DNA from 4 places in the Geobacillus sp. FSL W8-0026 genome. Region 4 is predicted to be linked to each of the others. Evidence: riboswitches for the same ligand, from Rfam matches in the RefSeq annotation. Region 4 holds a riboswitch; each other region holds the start of a gene.
The links. Region 4 has a riboswitch for S-adenosylmethionine ahead of NST29_RS13475 (methionine biosynthesis PLP-dependent protein). Riboswitches for the same ligand answer to the same signal wherever they lie in the genome.
Positions count from the first base shown of each region.

Region 1: linked by a shared signal. The riboswitch ahead of NST29_RS15215 (methionine ABC transporter ATP-binding protein) and the one ahead of NST29_RS13475 (methionine biosynthesis PLP-dependent protein) in region 4 are both predicted to bind S-adenosylmethionine.
Region 2: linked by a shared signal. The riboswitch ahead of NST29_RS10895 (VOC family protein) and the one ahead of NST29_RS13475 (methionine biosynthesis PLP-dependent protein) in region 4 are both predicted to bind S-adenosylmethionine.
Region 3: linked by a shared signal. The riboswitch ahead of NST29_RS02885 (phosphoadenylyl-sulfate reductase) and the one ahead of NST29_RS13475 (methionine biosynthesis PLP-dependent protein) in region 4 are both predicted to bind S-adenosylmethionine.

Region 1 covers NZ_CP150194.1:3,029,986-3,034,686, forward strand. Annotated here, with positions in the region: gene NST29_RS15210 (methionine ABC transporter permease) at 1-595, opposite strand, end outside; gene NST29_RS15215 (methionine ABC transporter ATP-binding protein) at 585-1,613, opposite strand; SAM riboswitch class I at 1,790-1,899, opposite strand; gene NST29_RS15220 (hypothetical protein) at 1,974-2,321, opposite strand; gene NST29_RS15225 (thioredoxin family protein) at 2,471-2,785, opposite strand; gene NST29_RS15230 (toprim domain-containing protein) at 2,782-3,141, opposite strand; gene NST29_RS15235 (YusG family protein) at 3,237-3,473, opposite strand; gene gcvH (glycine cleavage system protein GcvH) at 3,547-3,930, opposite strand; gene NST29_RS15245 (arsenate reductase family protein) at 4,148-4,525, opposite strand.
Region 2 covers NZ_CP150194.1:2,181,293-2,185,993, reverse strand. Annotated here, with positions in the region: gene NST29_RS10905 (ABC transporter permease) at 1-353, shown strand, start outside; gene opp4A (oligopeptide ABC transporter substrate-binding protein) at 367-2,151, shown strand; SAM riboswitch class I at 2,202-2,306, shown strand; gene NST29_RS10895 (VOC family protein) at 2,733-3,116, shown strand; gene NST29_RS10890 (PaaI family thioesterase) at 3,671-4,153, shown strand; gene NST29_RS10885 (PaaI family thioesterase) at 4,544-4,701, opposite strand, start outside.
Region 3 covers NZ_CP150194.1:579,051-583,751, forward strand. Annotated here, with positions in the region: gene cobA (uroporphyrinogen-III C-methyltransferase) at 1-504, opposite strand, end outside; gene cysC (adenylyl-sulfate kinase) at 654-1,265, opposite strand; gene sat (sulfate adenylyltransferase) at 1,278-2,438, opposite strand; gene NST29_RS02885 (phosphoadenylyl-sulfate reductase) at 2,553-3,260, opposite strand; SAM riboswitch class I at 3,390-3,497, opposite strand; gene NST29_RS02890 (DUF1128 domain-containing protein) at 3,705-3,929, opposite strand; gene NST29_RS02895 (low molecular weight protein-tyrosine-phosphatase) at 4,147-4,629, shown strand.
Region 4 covers NZ_CP150194.1:2,692,519-2,697,219, reverse strand. Annotated here, with positions in the region: gene NST29_RS13485 (YjcG family protein) at 1-487, opposite strand, end outside; gene NST29_RS13480 (alpha/beta hydrolase-fold protein) at 525-1,253, opposite strand; SAM riboswitch class I at 1,439-1,549, shown strand; gene NST29_RS13475 (methionine biosynthesis PLP-dependent protein) at 1,723-2,826, shown strand; gene metC (cystathionine beta-lyase) at 2,830-4,008, shown strand; gene NST29_RS13465 (hypothetical protein) at 4,071-4,280, opposite strand.

The DNA of each region.
Region 1 (4,701 bases), 340 kb from region 4:
CGGTCGCGACAAACGTCACATCGTTATGGCTGCGCTGAAATCCTTCCAAATACGCCAAATTCCCAAGTCCACCGGCGCCGACAACGCCAGCCATCGCCGTATAGCCGACAAGCGACACCGCGGTGACGGTAATCCCCGAGACAAGAGCTGGCAACGATTCCGGCAAAAGCACCTTCCAAATGATCGTCCACGTCGAGGCGCCCATCGCCTGCGCCGCTTCAATGACCCCTTTGTCAATTTCGCGGAGGGCGATCTCAACCATGCGGGCGTAAAACGGCGCCGCACCGATGATGAGCGCCGGCAGCGCCGCGTTGGCGCCGAGCATCGTCCCGACGAGCCATTTCGTAAACGGAATAAGCAAAATGATCAAAATAATGAACGGAATGGAGCGGAAAATGTTGACGAACGCCGCGATGACCGTATTGGCCAGCCGGTTCTCCCATAGGTTTCCCTTTGCCGTTAAAAATAACAGCAGCCCAAGCACCACTCCGAGGACGAACGTGGCGGCGACCGCCATGCCGGTCATGTACAGCGTCTCGACCGTTGCCGCCCACATCGTTTCCCATTGCACGTTCGGCAGGAGGTTAGCGAGCATCGTGAATCACCTCCACCGCCACTTGTTGGTCTTGAATATAGTCGAGCGCCCGACCGATTTCATCCGCCGCCCCGTCGATGTGCACAAACAGCACGCCGTAGGCGCCTTGATGGGTTTGTGAAATTTTTCCTTGTAAAATGTTGACATCAACGGCAAATTGGCGGACGACTTGCGTAATGAGCGGCTGTCCAGCGGCGGCGCCGACAAACGTCAACTGCGCGATCACCCCGTTCGGGTAGTGGCCGAACAGATGCGAGACAGCTTCTTCGGTTTCCTCCGGCTCGACCAGCTGCTTGACGAACCGTTTCGTAATCGGCTGCTGCGGGTTCCGGAACACGTGCAGCACGTCGCCTTGTTCGACGATTTTGCCGCTTTCCATCACCGCGACGCGGTCGCAAATTTTGCGAATGACGTGCATTTCATGGGTGATGAGCACGATCGTCAGCCCGAGCCGCTTGTTGATGTCAACGAGCAAATCCAAAATCGCGTCCGTCGTCTGCGGATCGAGGGCGGACGTCGCCTCATCGCAAAGCAGGACTTTCGGATTGTTGGCGAGCGCCCGCGCGATGCCGACCCGCTGCTTTTGCCCGCCGCTCAGCTGCGACGGATACGCCTCTTCCCGCCCGGTGAGACCGACAAGCTGGATGAGCTCATCGACGCGCTTTTGCCGTTCCTCTCTCGGAACACCGGCGATCTCGAGCGGAAAAGCGATATTTTCCCTGACGGTGCGCGACCAAAGCAAGTTGAAATGCTGGAAAATCATGCCGATTTCCTGACGGGCGTTTCGAAGCTCCCGACCTTTCACGCGCGCCATGTCGCGGCCGGCGACGATCACCCGACCGCTCGTCGGTTTTTCCAATCCGTTTAACAGCCGAATGAGCGAACTTTTTCCGGCCCCGCTGTAGCCGATAATTCCAAAAATTTCTCCTTCGCGAATCTCAAGCGACACGTTGTCAACGGCTGTCACCGCACCGTTGGCCGCTTGGTATACTTTCGTCACCTGTTCAAGGGTGATCATCGTTTCACCTTCCTTTCTTGCCGTGCGCTTCCCGTTCGCCAGCAGGCGCAAGCCCCGCCGCCGAGCGCGCCCGCGCAAGCAGCCGAAGCGGGCTGTTCACGCCCAGCGCCCAAGCAAGCGCAAAAAGAAAACCTTTCTGCCCGCGGAGAACAGAAAGGTATTGTCTACCATTCCGTCTCTTATCTCTCAAAGCAGGCTGCTTTGTGTGAATTGGCACCATTTCAGCGCAAGCGCTGACGGTTGCCGGGCTTCATTGGGCACATCCCTCCACCTCTCTTGATAAGAGCACAACGCAAATGTATTCAATTTGGTTACGAATGTGATTGTATCATTGGATGTCGAATCGTGTCAACCTATTTTTTATCCAACATGCCGATACGGCTTGGCCAAATGGAGGAGCGACTCCAGCAGCAATAAATGGCGGAAGCTTCCCGATACGTGCACTTCTTGCAGCCGGACGAGCTGCTGCAGCTTCAGCTCACCGCTCAGCAAGGAGGCGAGCGCTTCCTTCGAACCGCGCACCGTCAACGTGTTTCGTTCATCGTTCTCGCACTCAACGATGGCCGGCTCTTTGCCAAGCAAGACGGAAGCGGCCTCCCCGTCGCTTTCAAACCGAACGCATAACTGCTCGTCCGGCAAAATCGGCAACAAATGACGCAACATTTGCATCCGCTCGATGAACCGTTCCACAAACTCACGCACTTCCATTGACCATCACCCCCATGTCCTTTGTTCTCTATTTCCATATGTGGGGGCAAGAATCCTTTACAAAAATCTCGACAGCCTGTTGACGAACGGACGCCGTTTTTGTCATTTCCCAAGAAATGTGTCAAACGGAGTCAAAAAAAGGGGGACAGTCAACGCGGCAGCCGGGCTTGCAGTTGCTCATACAAATCGGTGACGGAAGGGAACGCATACCATTTGTCGGCCATCGCTCCGTCAACAAAAAGAAGCAAGCATGGAACGCTGGAAATTTGCCACTCCACAGCCTGCTCAGGAATATAGTTGATATCCGTTTCGTAAAACGGCAACGTCGGGAATAGCTGCTCGATAATCACGAGCATCCGCCGCGCCAATTGACATGTGCCGCACAGCGGGGTATACAAATACAGCGCCAAAAGCGGCTCGTTCTCGATCGTTTTTCTGAGCTCATTGCGATCGATCGCGTTCACCCGCTTCCCCCCTTCATCAACCATTCCATTCGCACCTCAAAATCGGCGCGCAGCAACACTTGCGCCAAATGCCAAAGCGGAGCGGCCGCCACTTCCCGGTACGCCCGGTCAATATAAATATGTTCGGCTTCGGGAAACATGCGGCGAAACTGGCGGCGCAGCTTCTCCCCCGCCTCATCGGCGTCGGCAAGCACGTATACATCTTGGCCTTCGAACTCGTCGGCCAACTCTTCCAAGCGGGCATCGCTGATCGTCCCGTTCGTACACACGATCACGACCGGTTCATTCAACACCGCCGCCACCTTTTGTTTATCCGATCTCCCCTCGACGATGATCACCTTTTCCACTTGTCGCATATCCGCCCCACCTAACTCCACCAATGTTGTGCTCTATTGTATGATCGATGCGAGCCAAAGGTTGAAAAAAAGCAACGGCCATCCACCGTTGCCTTTCAACACCAGCCCGCTTCCCCGTCGCAGTCGACATATTTTTGCCCCGGCTCAACGGTAGCGGTCACGTCTTTGTAAACTTTTCCATTTTGCACTGTATAGCCGCTTTTTAACGGAACGGTCTCCGGAAGCGGAACATGGCCGATCAGCTCCCCTTCCGCATACAAATCAAGCGTGCGGCCGTTCCATTTGCCGATTACCCGATCGGTCACATCGATGCGCGCCGATTGCAGCGCCATCTTTCGCACCCCCTTGTTTCATTTCTTCCATATGTATAGGGTGCCCGAATTGAGCCGAAAATGACGGCCATGTTTATCCTTCCGTCACCATCGCTTCATATTGTTCCGCTGTCAATAATTGGTCAATCTCACGGGTGTCGCTCGGTTTCACGACGATCATCCACGCTTTCTCGTACGGCGATTCGTTGACATACTCCGGATGATCGTTGAGCGCCTCGTTTACTTCGACGACCGTTCCGCTGACCGGCGCGTACAGCTCCGAGACGGTTTTCACCGACTCAACGCTGCCGAACGGCTCGTTCGCTTTCAGCTGCGCGCCCACTTCCGGCAGTTCGACAAAGACGATATCCCCCAACTCGGATTGCGCGTAATCCGTAATGCCGATGCGCACGTGTTCGCCTTCGACGCGCACCCACTCATGCTCTTTCGTATAGCGAAGTTCCTTTGGCGTGTTCATCGAATCCCTCCATTGCGACAAAAAAGTGTGCTCCTCTTCATCATAACCGATTTTCCGCGAAAACTCACCGTCTGTCTGTTCGGCCGGCGAAAAATTTTTGGGCTTCGCACCCGCCCTGTCGAAAACCGTTGTCTACGCCGGCCGCCCGAACCGGCGGAACAACCCCCGTTTGCCCCTTTCACTGTTGCCGTTCCGCCGTGCCCGGATGGCGAACTCATTACCGATTCACGGCCGGCGCCTGTCCAAAAAACGATTCATACGCCGACTCGCGAAACCCGACGATCACCCGCTCGCCATCCGTCAAAATCGGCCGCTTCACCAGCATTCCGTCCGAAGCGAGCCAATTGAGCATCTCGTCTTCCGATGCGCCGTCAAGCTTGTCCTTTAATCCGAGCTCGCGGTATTTCAACCCGCTTGTATTAAAAAATGTTTTCAGCGGCAGCCCGCTTTTCCGATGCAGGTCGGCGAGCTGCTCTTTCGTCAGCGGCTCGTCGACCAAATGCACCGTTTGCACCTCAATGCCGTGGTCATCCAACCATTTTTTCGCCTTCCGGCACGTTCCGCACTTTGGATACCAATAGAGCGTGAGCGTCATCGTCCTCCCCCTTTCCGCTGAATTCGCTCGGATGATCCGATGTTTGGCGGCGCCCGTTCCCAACAGCGAGAACAAGCGGCCAAAGGCAGCGAACCGTCCGCTTCTGCCTGCAGTTTCCTCGAAACGACAAGAAGTACCAGGTCGGACCTGGTACTTCTCATTATCACACAACTTAC
Region 2 (4,701 bases), 510 kb from region 4:
AGCGCGAGCTGGATTATGTCAGCGCGTCAAAAACGCTCGGCACGCCAGATTGGAAAATCATTATTTTTCAAATTTTGCCCAACCTCAGCTCGATCATTATCGTCAATTTGACGTTAAATTTGGCGGGCAACATCGGCATCGAGTCCGGGCTCACGTATCTTGGCTTCGGGCTGCCGGAGAGCACGCCGAGCTTAGGGACGTTGGTCAGCTATGCGACCAACCCGGATGTTTTGCAAAACAAATGGTGGGTTTGGTTGCCTGCGTCATTGCTTATTTTAGTGATGATGCTGTGCATAAATTTCATCGGCCAAGCGCTGAAACGTGCGGCTGATGCAAGACAACGACTAGGATAAGGGGGAAGAAAATGTGAAGAGAAAATGGCTGGCGGCTCTCGCCGCGCTCTTGCTCGTGCTCGCCGGGTGCACGGGCAAATCCGACACAACGAGCGGAAAGGGCAACAATAACGAAAAACCGGCGGCTCAGAAGGAAGACATCAGCAAATTCCCGATGACGGTGAAAAACGACGGGAAAATCATCGACGGCGGCGTGTTGAAATACGGCCTTGTGTCCGATACGCCGTTTGAAGGGACGCTCAATCGAGCATTTTACCAAGGAGAACCCGATGCAGAAGTCATGCAGTTTTTTGACGAAAGTCTCTTCCGAATCAATAGCGACTATGAAATTACGAATGACGGTGCTGCAACGTATGAGCTATCTAAAGATAAAAAGACGATGACGATCCGCATCAAAGACAACGTCAACTGGCATGACGGCCAGCCGGTGACCGCCGAAGACTTGGAGTACGCCTATTTGGTCATTGGCAGTAAAGATTACACCGGCGTCCGCTATGGCGATGCGCTCATCCAAGGCATCGTTGGAATGGAAGAGTATCATAGCGGCAAAGCGAATAAAATTTCTGGCATTAAAGTCATCGACAAAAAGACGTTGACGATTACATGGAAACAGGCCAATCCGTCGGTGTTGACCGGCATTTGGGCCTATCCGCTGCCGAAGCATTACTTGAAAGACATTCCGATCAAAGACTTGGCGAAATCGGATAAAATTCGGAAAAACCCGATCGGCTTCGGACCGTTCAAAGTGAAGAAAATCGTTCCGGGCGAGTCGGTCGAGTTTGTTCGCAATGATGACTATTGGGATGGCAAACCAAAATTGAAGGGTGTCATTTTAAAAGTCGTCAGCCCGAAAGTCATTTTGCAAGCGATGAAAAAAGGGGAAATCGATGTTGCAGAATTCCCAACTGACCAATATGTGAATGCTAAAGGAACAAAAAATATTCAGTTTATCGGCAGAATAGATTTGGCGTACAACTATATCGGCTTTAAACTCGGCCACTGGGATGCGAAAAAGCAAGAAAACGTCATGGACAATCCGAAATTCCAAAACAAAAAACTGCGCCAAGCGATGGCGTACGCCATCAACACCCAAGAGGTGGCCGACCGCCTGTATCATGGCTTACGCTTCCCGGCGAACACGCTCATTCCGCCGTCGTTCCCGGGCTACCATGACAATTCGATCAAAGGGTATACGTACAATCCGGAAAAAGCGAAACAATTGCTGGATGAAGCGGGATATAAAGATGTGGATGGCGATGGCCTCCGCGAAGATCCGAACGGCAAAAAATTCAAGATCAACTTCTTGGCGATGAGCGGCGGGGACATCGCTGAACCGTTGGCCAAGTTTTATATGCAATGCTGGAAAGATGTGGGTCTCGATGTTCAGCTTGTGGACGGACGCTTGGCGGAGTTCAACTCTTTCTATGATATGGTCAAAAAAGATGATCCGAAAGTGGACGTTTACGCAGCCGCGTGGGCGACGGGCACGGACGTCGATCCATACGGATTGTATGGACGGAACGTCATGTTCAACTACTCGCGCTGGGTCAATGAGAAAAACGATGAACTGTTGGAAAAAGGCCATTCGGAGCAGGCGTTTGACAAAGAATATCGCCGGAAAATTTACAGTGAATGGCAACAGCTGATGAACGAAGAAGTTCCGGTCATTCCGACGCTGTATCGCTTCTCCATCCTTGCGGTTAACAACCGCGTCGCCAACTTTACGGTCGATCCGGGCTCGAAACTGACGTGGAAAGATGTCGGCGTCACGTCCGAGCAACCGGAAGTCGAACAATGACGATTGTTGCCTTTGATGATGTATGATAAGATAGAAGATAAATTGCATACGTCTTATCAAGAGTGGGCGAGAGAACGGGCTTGATGACCCCACAGCAACCTGCCGCAGGCAAGGTGCTAACACCCGCAAAGCGGTTTCGCTTTGGATGATAAGAACGGCTCATGGCCCCTTTCGCATCATTCCGAGGCGAAGGGGGTTTTTGATGATGGGAGGTGAGGGGGCGTGGCGGAACGACTGTCGCTCCGCGCTTGCATGGCGGCGCATGTGGTGGCGGCGACGTTTCCCGTTCACGTCATGCGCTGCGTGCGGACGGAGCTCATCCGGTTCGATCGCTAGGCGGTCGTGCATATCGACTGCGGGGACGGCTATGTCCACCTGTATGGGAAACCCAAGGAACGATGGTTTCCCTCGTGCTGACGAACGATGAGGCGGAGGGATGGAAAGCGGAGGGGGCGTACGCCCTTGATCGCTATCTATGGCAGGGGCTAGGAAAAAATACGTTTTCCACCGTCAATGACCCCGTATTTGCGGGCTGTGTTTTCCATTGAATCGTAGAACGTGAGAGAAAGGAAGAACAGCGGATGGCAGTCAAAAAATTTGAACACGTCGGCATCCAAGTGAAAGATATTGAAACATCGAAAGTATTTTATCAAAACGTCGTCGGCCTCGAGCTGCTCAGCGAGATGATTCATACGAACGGGACGATGAAACTGGCGTTTTTGGGGCTTGACGGCCAAGTCATCGTTGAGCTCATCGAAGGATACAATCCGGATTTGCCGACGGAAGGAAAAGTGCATCACGTCGCATTTACGGTCGAAGGCATTGAACAGGAGAAAGAGCGGCTCGTGTCGCTTGGCGTTCCGCTCGTTTGGGAGGACATTACCGCGCTTCCGAACGGGGCGAAATATTTGTTTTTCCTCGGCCCGGACGGGGAATGGATCGAATTTTACGAACCGGAACGATAAGAAGAATGAAAACAGGCAGCCCGCGATTTTGCATCGATCGGGCTTTGGGCGTCAGAGCGTGGCTGGCGCCTCTTTCTATTTTTTTGCCTTGACCGCACATCGACCGGTGGCATAGAAGGCCGGTGAAAAACCGCTGTCACACACCAATGGGCGGCCTTTTTAATCAGAAAAGTTTCATGGGCAGTGTGATCTGCCCTCCACCGAGGCGTGAAAATCTCGCGTCAGTTCGGCATTTTCACGGAAAGTTCCATGGGCAACGGTTTGCCCTCCACCCAAGGATGAAAATCCGCGTCAGTTCGGCATTTTTATAGAAAATGGGTGGCCATCCGTATTTTTCCCGAAATCACCATCCTTATAGGTCCTGTCAGCTTCGTTTTGTACGGATGGCAGTCCGTGTGTGGGCTGACATGTGGGAATGATTCCTGATGGAGCCACTTCGTTGTTCATGACGGTCATTGTAGCATGGACAGCAACTTTAGGGCAAAAAGTGCGCTTTAGGGTCGAGACTTTTTCAATTGGATGATATACTAAGAATAAAGAGGGGAGGAGATGTCATGGAAGAAACGATCGTTCACGCCATTCAAGACGACTATCCGGAGGAATTCGCTTGGTGCTATGGCTGCGGCCGTTTGAATGAGACGGGCCACCATTTCCGCACCGGATGGCAAGGGGACAAGACGGTGACCGTATACACGCCGCGCCCCGAACATACTGCCATCCCTGGGTTTGTATACGGTGGATTGATCGCCTCGCTCATCGACTGCCACGGTACTGGTTCAGCAGCGCTGGCGCTGCACCGGAAAAACGGCCATGAGCCGGGTAGCGGGGAGACGCCGCCGCGCTTTGTCACCGCTTCGCTGCACGTCGATTTTCTCAAACCGACGCCGCACGGGGTGCCGCTTGTGGCCATCGGCACGGTGACGGAAATTCACCCGAAAAAATGGCAAGTTGACACCGAAGTGTTTGCGAACGGTGAATTATGCGCCCGCGGGCAAGTCGTCGCCGTCGTGATGCCGAAAACGTTTGTCCGCTCTTAACAAGCAACGGAAAGCGCCGAAAAGCCGCTGTTTTTTGACAGCGCTTTCTTCGGCGCTTTGTCACTGGGGGCGGTTAGGAACTGAGCGCCCCCTGCAGTTCGGCTCGCGCTGGCGGGCAAAGCCCATCATCATTCCCCCTGCCCGTTGTGAAGAGCCAAGGCGTCCGGAGTCGTTGTCCGAAATGCCGCTTTCTTTCCAGTAGGTTTTGAGGGGCGGTGATTTAAGGAAACAGGCCGCTTACCGGCCTCGCTTCTTAAATAGAAAAGCCTTGTCGCGTCAGAATCGTCTTTCACACGCTCCCCCCATTGTCCGAAAGAAACAACCGCTTTTCACCAGCCTGTTTGGCCTTCTTTCGGAATCCTGCCCATGACCCGCTCGCACGAATGACCTTCATCGTTTTTCCATGATGATCACGGATGACGTGGCGCTCGCCACCTCTTTGCCGCTTTGCCGCACGGTGGCGGTCACATAAACGACCGTTCGCCCGGGTTTTTCCACTAGCGCCTCGATTTCCGCTTCCCCCGCTTCCAGCGGACGATGAAACGTCG
Region 3 (4,701 bases), 1.5 Mb from region 4:
AATGGCAATGGTGTCGATGCCTTTGGCTAGGCTTTCCCATTGAATTTCGTCGCCGCTTCCTTCGCGCCGGTGCCCGGTGACAAAGGCGACGCTTGAGCTGAACTCGCGATGGGTGACCGGGATGCCGGCATACGCCGCTGCGGCGATGGCAGAGGTGACACCGGGAACGATCTCAAACTCAATCCCATGCTTGACGAGCGCTTCCGCCTCTTCGCCGCCGCGCCCGAACACGAATGGATCGCCGCCTTTTAAGCGGACGACAGTTTTCCCCTTTTTGGCATGCAGGACGAGCGCGCGGTTGATCGTTTCCTGCTGCATGGCGTGGCAGCCGGGCAGCTTCCCGCAAAAGATCAATTCAGCGTCCGGCTTGGCGTATGACAACAACTCTTCGTTAATGAGACGGTCGTACAAAATGACATCCGCCCGTTGAATGCATGTTAGTCCTTTGACGGTGATCAGTTCCGGATCGCCAGGGCCGGCGCCGACAAGGTAGACTTTTCCCATCGTTGTTTCAGCCCCTTCGTGCATGATTCAGCCAACCGCCGGAGAGCGGCGTGAATGCCTAGCTGTGCTTTTTATTGTACATCGTTTGCTTTTGTGCGCAAACGACTTTGGCAAATGTTCTTCCGTTCTTTTGAGCAAAGGAGGAACAATCAGTCCGCCTTCGCTGCCGGGATCATTCTCCGTTCGCGCAAATAAGCGAGCACTTGCTCGACGCATTCTTCGACCGAATAGCGGTCGGTTTCGATCGTCAGCTCCGGCGCTGTCGGCGCTTCGTACGGCGAGTCGATGCCGGTAAATTCGCGAATTTCCCCGCGGCGCGCTTTTTCGTACAGCCCTTTTGGGTCGCGTTTTTCACATTCTTCAAGCGGACAGCTAACATAAATTTCGATAAACTCGTCCTCGTCGACGAGACGGCGGACGAGCGCCCGGTCTTCGGCAAACGGGGAAATAAACGCCGTTAACACAAACTGTCCGCTGTCGACAAACAGTTTGGCCACTTCGCCGATGCGGCGGATGTTTTCCGTCCGGTCGGCGGCGGAAAAGCCGAGGTCTTTGTTGAGCCCGTGGCGGATGTTGTCGCCGTCTAATACGTAGTTTTGAATGCCGAGCTCAAACAGCCGTCTAGAGACGGCGTTCGCCACCGTTGATTTGCCGGAGCCGGACAGCCCGGTGAACCAAAGGATGGCGCTATGATGGCCGTTGCGCTCGCGCCGGTCTTGTTTCGTGACCGATGTTTGATGCCAAACGATGTTCGTGCTCATGACGCTCCTCCTTTACCGCGTTGACGGGGTGACCGCTTCGCGCTGTTGCAATCCTTTGATCAAGACGGCGGCGACTTCCGGGCGGCTGAACGTGCTTGGCGGCACTTGGCCGTTGCGAAGCATTTCACGGACTTTCGTGCCGGAAAGAACGACATGATACTCAGCATCATGCGGGCACGTTTTCGTTGACGCCATGCCTTCGCATTTCGTGCAATAAAAGCTATGTTCGAAAAAGAGCGGCGTGATCCCGAGCTCTTCAGCCGTAAAGTTCGAGAAGATTTTTTGTGCGTCATATGTGCCGTAGTAATTGCCGACACCGGCGTGGTCGCGGCCGACGATGAAGTGCGTGCAGCCGAAGTTTTTGCGCACCATGGCATGGAAAATGGCCTCGCGCGGTCCGGCATAGCGCATGGCCGCTTGGAAGACGCCAAGGAAGACGCGGTCTTTCGGATAATAGTTTTCCAGCAGCACTTGGTAGCTTTCCATCCGGATGTCAGCCGGAATGTCATCCGCTTTCGTTTCACCGACGAGCGGGTTTAAAAACAAACCGTCGACGATCTCAAGCGCGCATTTTTGAATGTATTCGTGAGCGCGGTGAACCGGGTTGCGCGTTTGGAAGCCGACAACGGTGTTCCAGCCGAGTTCGGCAAACCGCTTCCGCGTTTCGGCCGGATCGAAATAAAACGCGGCGAACGGTCCTTTATCGGTCCGTTTGACAAGCGTGACTTCCCCGCCGACGTACACATCCGGTTTTTCAAACAGTTTGCGTACGCCAGGGTGGGCGAGTTCATCCGTTTTGTAAACGAACGTAGCTTCTTTTGTTTTGTCCGGGCGGTACATATCGGCGATTTCGATGACGCCGTACACGTCGCCGTTATAAACGAGCTTCGCTTTATCGCCGACAGCAAGTTCTTTCGCTTTCTCCTCCGTCACCGCGAGCGTGATCGGAATGCTCCAGACGGTGCCGTCAGCGAGGCGCATCGTTTCCACAACCGCGTCGTAGTCCGCTTTCGTTAAAAAGCCGGTGAGCGGACTGTACGCCCCCGTGCCGATCAATTCCAAATCGCTTAATTCCGCTTTCGACAGTTCGATCGTTTTGGATGCTTCGTCAAGCGGATAATCGGGATTCCAACGGTTGATTAATGTGCCGCCATGCGGGATGCTTACGCTCATGTTCACAACCTCCTAGATTGATAGACTGAAAAATCGCTTACATGCCGCCATGTTCATGGCGAAGAAAAAGGAAATGAGAAACCGCAATCGCAAGGAGCATACGATGGGTTCCTCCTATGTGAGATGGAGCCCGCACTCGGTCTTCCCTTGGCCGGCCCAGCGCCCGGAGCGCAAATCGTTCGGATCGACTGCCGGCGCTGTACACGGAGCGCAGCCGATGCTCGGGTAGCCGCGGTCATGAAGCACGTTGTACGGAAGATCGTGCTTATACACGTAGTTCCATACGTCTTTCCATGTCCAATGAATGAGCGGACAGACTTTGACCGAACGGAATTTGTCATCCTTATTGATGTATTCGACATGGCGCCGCGTCGGCGATTGTTCGCGGCGCAAGCCGGAAATCCAAGCGGTCACCCCAGTCAGCGCTTCACGCAGCGGAATGACTTTGCGCAGCTCGCAACATTTGTTCGGATCGCGCTTCCATAGTTCATCACCAAACTGGGCGGCTTGTTGTTCCAACGTCAGTGACGGGCGTTTCATCACGATGCGGAGCGAAGGATATTTTTCTTTCACTTTTTCGATCGTGTCATACGTTTCTTGAAAATGCAGCCCCGTGTCGAGAAAGACGATTTCCGCATCCGGCTTCACTTGGGAAATCAGATCGATCAGCACGATGCCTTCGATGCCAAAGCTACAGGCGTACACCATTTCATCACCGTACTCGCGGTACGCCCAAGCGAGAACGTCAAGCGCTCCTTTTGTTTCATTGTCAGACGGAAAAGACGGTTTTTCTGCCGTTTCCCACTGATCGTACGTGAGCATCGTTTTTCCCTCCTTATAAAACCAAAGAAAATCAACGTGATTAGTTGGATATTTACTCAGCAAGCGGCAGCTCGGCGACAAAAATGCCCTTCCCATTTTGATTTTGGAAAGAGCGGAAGAATTAGCGCCGCCTTATCTTTCAAAATGGACCCCATTTTTGCTGGAATTGGCACCTTGCTAGCCAGAGCAGGTTGCCGGAGTTCATCGGGCCAGTCCCTCCCTCGCTCTTGATAAGCGTATGCAATGATGTAATTGATTAAAATTTTAGCACAATTGCCGCCAATGTCAATCCTAGTTTTTCGATGGGAATTATGTTTATCTTGGCGGGCAAGCGCCTTTGGATCATGGCTGGCCGGTGCGGCATGTCAGCGAACCCCGCGGTTCGGCGGAAAGACGCCCCGTTTTCCGCCCTTCAAAACCGCGCGCCTTACGACCGGCAAGCCTTTACTTTTTGCGCAGATTCCCGAGTTCTTCCACAATGGCTTGCATTTCACTCGGACTGAACGTCTCGCGTTTCATCACCATCTCGAAAATCTCTTTCAATTCATCGTACCATTCCTCGGAAAAATGTGATGGCTTCATCGCTTCCCAATTGAGCATTTTTAATTTTTGTTTCAATTGTTCAATCATGTATTCGACGTTTTCCGCCGACGGTTTGGATAAGTCCATGATTCGCGCTCCTTTCATAGCGGTTATCATGTATTGTACCACATCGGCGCTGAAAAGCGGGAGAGGAGATCGTCTGTTGCCCAGCCGAGAAACAGACGGTATGGTAAAATGGAGAGGCGGGCCTGTGCGGTGAAAGAGAGGCTAGGCCGGCGAGAAAAAAGAAACAATACCGAATGAAACGATGTTCATCACGATGGCGAAAGGGAGGCCGTTTCGGATGGTGAAAGTGCTGTTCGTTTGTCTTGGAAACATCTGCCGTTCGCCGATGGCGGAAGCTGTTTTTCGCCATTTGGTGAAAGAGCGGGGACTAGAGCATGTCATCACCGTTGATTCGGCGGGAACGGGCAGCTGGCATGTGGGGGAACCGCCGCATGCGGAAACGCGGCGAATTTTAAGCGAGAACAAGATCGATTATTCCGGCATCCGCGCCCGGCAAGTCGCCCGCCGCGACTTGGAGGAGTTCGATTATATCATCGCCATGGATGCCACCAATTTGAACGATTTGCGGCGGTTGGCCGGCCTCCGGTCGAGAGCGGTGATCGCTCGGCTGCTCGATTTCGTGCCGGAACGGGAAACGGACGACGTGCCAGACCCGTACTATACGGGCAATTTTGCCGAAGTGTATCACCTGATCCGAGCGGGATGCGAGCATTTGCTGGAAACGATCATGCGCGATCATCGGCTGACGGAGGAGCATTGAGCCGCTTCCGCTTCGCCTAGCGCGGGAGCTCTCTTTCACGGCGCTGATGAAAAAAGCGGTCAACGATGCAGT
Region 4 (4,701 bases):
CGTAGACGGTCCACGACCCGTTGTCCAGCTGATAAAGGAGATGGAAGCGATCGACCGTTTCCTCAAAATGGACGTCTTGCAGCTTCAGCTGGCTGTATACATCCGCATATTCGCCACTCGGCAAGTCCCGGCCGATCGTAATGTGCGGCACGAACACAAACTCCGGCTGCCCGGAAAACAAGCCGCTGTGCAGCTGCTCATGAAGGCGTTCAAGCACGTCGTTTGGCTCCACTTTCAAATAAATGACGTTGCTGGTCGGGTAAAACGAGCTGAATTTCGTCACTTTAATCGGAATTGGAGGCGTTTTCGCTGCGATGCGATGCAGCTCCTTTGCCATCGCCTTCAACTTCTCCTCGTCCGCCTCAAATGGATATTTCAATGTAATGTGCGGCGGGATGAGGGCGTAATGGCTGTCATACCGCTTCCGGTAGGAGTTGGCGAAATCTTGGATTCGTTTGGACGGAAAGATGACAATGCCGTATTTCATTTCAATTCCCCTCCTTGAGATGGTTAGCGTTGGACGGCTACAGCGTCAAAATCGTCGATAGCGCCCGAGGCACATCGGGCTGCCAATGCGTCCACGCATGGCCGCCGGCAAACTCATGGTACGTATAGGCAAACCCTTTTTCGACCAACAAATCTCGCGCCTTTCGATTCGGGGTCACAAAGTCGCGCACTTGTCCGTCTGTCGTTTTTACAGCCGTTTCTTCCGAGCCGACGGAATGGTAAATGGCGAGCAGCGACGGATCGCGGAATGAGCGAATGAGCGCCAAGAGCGAATCATCGATGTAGGGGGACTGCATGGCGATTTTTCCGAATGTATGCGGATACAACAGTCCGGCGGTCAACGATACGGTCCCGCCGAGCGAATCACCGATGAGCGCCCGGCCTTTGCCCATTTGATACGTCGGCAGTTCGCGGTCCAAAAACGGCACGAGTTCATGGGCTAGAAAGCGGAGATACGCTCCGTGCTTCGTTCCCGATGGATGATACTTTTCATAGCGGTCGTTTACATTCCGATACGGAATACCGACGACGATCGTGCGGTCAATCGTGCCGTTGGCCATTAACGTTTCGACAGCCGTTTTCATTTTTCCGTACATAAAGTAATCTTTGCCGTCTTGAGCGATTAATAAAGAATATTTGTAAAGCGGGGAAAAATTGCTTGGCAAATAGACGAGCAGTTCGATTTTCTCCTGAAGCTCCCCGCTATATAGCGCGTAATCGCGCATCGTTCCTGCTGTCATGACCATCCTCCAGTGAAAGCGCAAGTTCATCTGTTATTGTAACATATTTGTACAAAAAATGTTAATCAAGGGCTCGAATTTTTTGTGAATTTGCCGAGTGATGCGCAGCGAAAAAAAGACTTGCAAAAACCGCTGGAATGCGTTACATTTCTTAATAAATAAAATTGCAACAAAATTGAATACCCATCCTGTTCTTATCGAGAGAAGCGGAGGGAACTGGCCCAATGAAGCTTCAGCAACCAGCCGCCCGGCGGCCAGGTGCTAAATCCAGCGAATTGAGCATTCAATTCGGCAGATAAGAAGAAGCATGACCATGTGTATGGAAAAGTCTTCTTCTTGGAAGACTTTTTTTATTTTCCTTTGTTTCGGCGGCCGTTTTGCCGACCTGTGAGGCGGGGCGGCAGCGAAGCGTTTGGGCGCTGCGGCCGCCGGTCGTTGGGCAAGAGGAATTTTTTTGCAGAAGGAGAGAGATGAGATGGAGAAACTGGAGACGTTGTTAGCGCAAATCGGCAACCGGAGCGAAACCGTGACAGGAACGGTCAACCCGCCCGTCTATTTTTCGACCGCCTACCGCCATGCCGGCATCGGGGAATCGACCGGGTTTGACTACATCCGCACCGGCAATCCAACGCGCAAAATTGTTGAGGAGGCGATCGCAAAGCTGGAAGGCGGCGATCAAGGCTATGCGTTCAGCTCCGGCATGGCCGCCATTCAGACGGTGCTCGCCTTGTTTGAGAGCGGAGATGAGTTTCTCGTATCGGCCGACCTTTACGGCGGCACGTACCGGCTGTTTGAGCGCGGCTGGCGCAAGTACGGTCTTCGGTTCCATTATGTCGATTTTTCCGATCTCGATGCGGTGGAAGCGTGTATCAGCGAAAAAACGAAGGCGATTTTCTTGGAAACGCCGACAAACCCACTGATGCACGAGACCGATATTTCCGCGGTCGCCCAGCTTGCCCAACGGCACGGGCTATTGTTGATCGTGGATAACACGTTTTACACCCCGGTGCTCCAGCGCCCGATCGAACAAGGAGCCGATATCGTCCTCCACAGCGCCACGAAATATTTAGGCGGCCATAACGATGTGTTGGCCGGCTTGGTCGTCGCCAAGGGAGAAGCGCTTTGTCAACGCTTGGCCGAGTACCATAACGCCATCGGCGCCGTCTTGTCCCCGTTTGACTCTTGGCTATTGATCCGCGGGATGAAAACGTTGGCGCTAAGGATGCGCCAGCATGAAGAAAACGCCAAGCGCATCAGCGCCTTTTTGCGCGAACAGGAAGACGTGACCGACGTCTTATATCCAGGAAGAGGTGGGATGCTGTCGTTCCGGATTGCCGATGAAAAGTGGGTGAACGGATTTTTAAAAAGCTTGCGCCTTATTACGTTCGCGGAAAGCCTAGGCGGGGTTGAAAGCTTCATCACGTACCCAGCGACGCAGACGCACGCGGACATTCCGGAAGACATCCGCATCCGAAACGGCGTCTGCAACCGGCTGCTCCGCTTCTCGGTCGGCATTGAGCACGCCGATGATTTGATCGCCGACTTGGCGCAAGCGTTCAAAAACATGAAAGAGGTGTGAGCGATGGAACGGGAATGGTCGTTTTCGACAAAACTGCTCCATAACGAATGGAAAGTCGACCGCGCAACCGGGGCGGTGAGCGTGCCGATCCAGCACGCCTCCACGTTCCATCAGTTCGATTTCGACTCGTTTGGCAAATACGACTACAGCCGCTCCGGCAACCCGACGCGCGAGGCGCTTGAGGAGACGATCGCCGCCTTGGAAGGCGGTGTGCGCGGGTTCGCGTTCGCCTCGGGCATGGCCGCCATCTCCACGGCGTTGTTGCTCCTGTCCAAAGGCGACCATGTGCTCGTAACCGAAGACGTCTACGGCGGCACGTACCGGATCGTCACCGAAGTGCTGAGCCGGTTTGGCATTGACTATACGTTCGTCGATATGACCGATCGCAAGGCGGTGGCGGAAAACATCCGGCCGAACACGAAAGTCATTTATATGGAAACGCCGTCCAACCCGCTGTTAAAAGTGACCGACATTCGCGCTGTCGTCGAGCTGGCGAAAGCGCACGGCTGTTTGACGTTTTTGGATAATACGTTCATGACCCCGGCGCTGCAGCGGCCGTTGGATCTTGGTGTCGACGTTGTCCTCCACAGCGCGACGAAGTTTTTAGCCGGCCATAGCGACGTCGTCGCCGGACTGGCGGTCGTGAAAGACGAGGAGCTCGGCAAACAGCTGTACAAATGGCAAAACGCCTTTGGCGCCGTCCTCGGCGTCCAAGACGCGTGGCTTGTGCTTCGGGGGCTAAAAACGCTTCACGTTCGGCTGAAACAGTCGTCCGAATCGGCCATGGCCATCGCCGAGTATTTGCTCCGCCATCCGAAAGTGGAAGAGGTGTATTATCCGGGATTGGCGAACCATCCGGGCCATGACATTCAACGCAGCCAAGCGGCGGGGTTTGGCGCCGTACTGTCGTTCCGCTTGGCCGATGAAGAAGCGGCCCGGACGTTCGTCCGCCACGTCCGCCTGCCGGTGTTCGCCGTCAGCCTTGGGGCGGTCGAATCGATTTTGTCGCACCCGGCAAAAATGTCGCACGCCGCCATGCCGAAGGAAGAGCGGCTGCGGCGCGGCATTACCGACGGCTTGCTGCGGCTGAGCGTCGGGCTTGAGGATGTCAACGATCTGATCGCCGATGTTGAGCAGGCGCTGTCGTTTGTGAAAGAACGGCCGTCGATTTCGGCGCGCTAAAAGGCGGCGAACGAAAGCTCCGTTGTCGTGGGGGAAGTGATGGACATGGTCATCACGCAAATCTATCCCTGCGCCAGTGCCAACGCCGGCCGCGCCCGGAAGTGGTGAACATGGTCATCACACAAAGCGCGAAAAGACGGTGAACCAAAGCCCCGCCCGTCGCCGTGCCGCCGTTTTTCCGCTGACCGATGCCGAGGGCGCTCCAATCGTTCAACGTTGTCATCGCAAAACGGAGGGGAAACCACTGCGTACAGCCAGCGGTTGACGCCCATTCCCCCTCAGCACGAAACCGCCATGGAGCGCCTTCAATCGGCCGTAACCCCATCCCTGCGCCTCCCGGCAAAACGGCAGCCTTCGCCGAAGAATAGCGCCGCCGCGCCACTGGGCAATACGAAACCATCCAGCGCCGTTGCCCCGCTCTTGCTTGAACCGTTCCGCCACCGATTGTTTGTTTAGGAGGCCGGTGATTTACTCGCGCAACCGCTTCTTCGGATCGTTTCTCAAGTAGAAAAAACTGGCTGCATCAGCCTCTATGTTCACACGTTCCATCGCCGATTAAGGCAAACAGCGGGTTTTCACCAACCTTTTAGAAGGGCGGTGAAAAACCGCTGATTCCTTTCATCAATGGGAGAATGAGCGAAAAGCAGGACCGATGTAACAAGGTTTTTCTAATTGAGAAATGACATGGTAAAG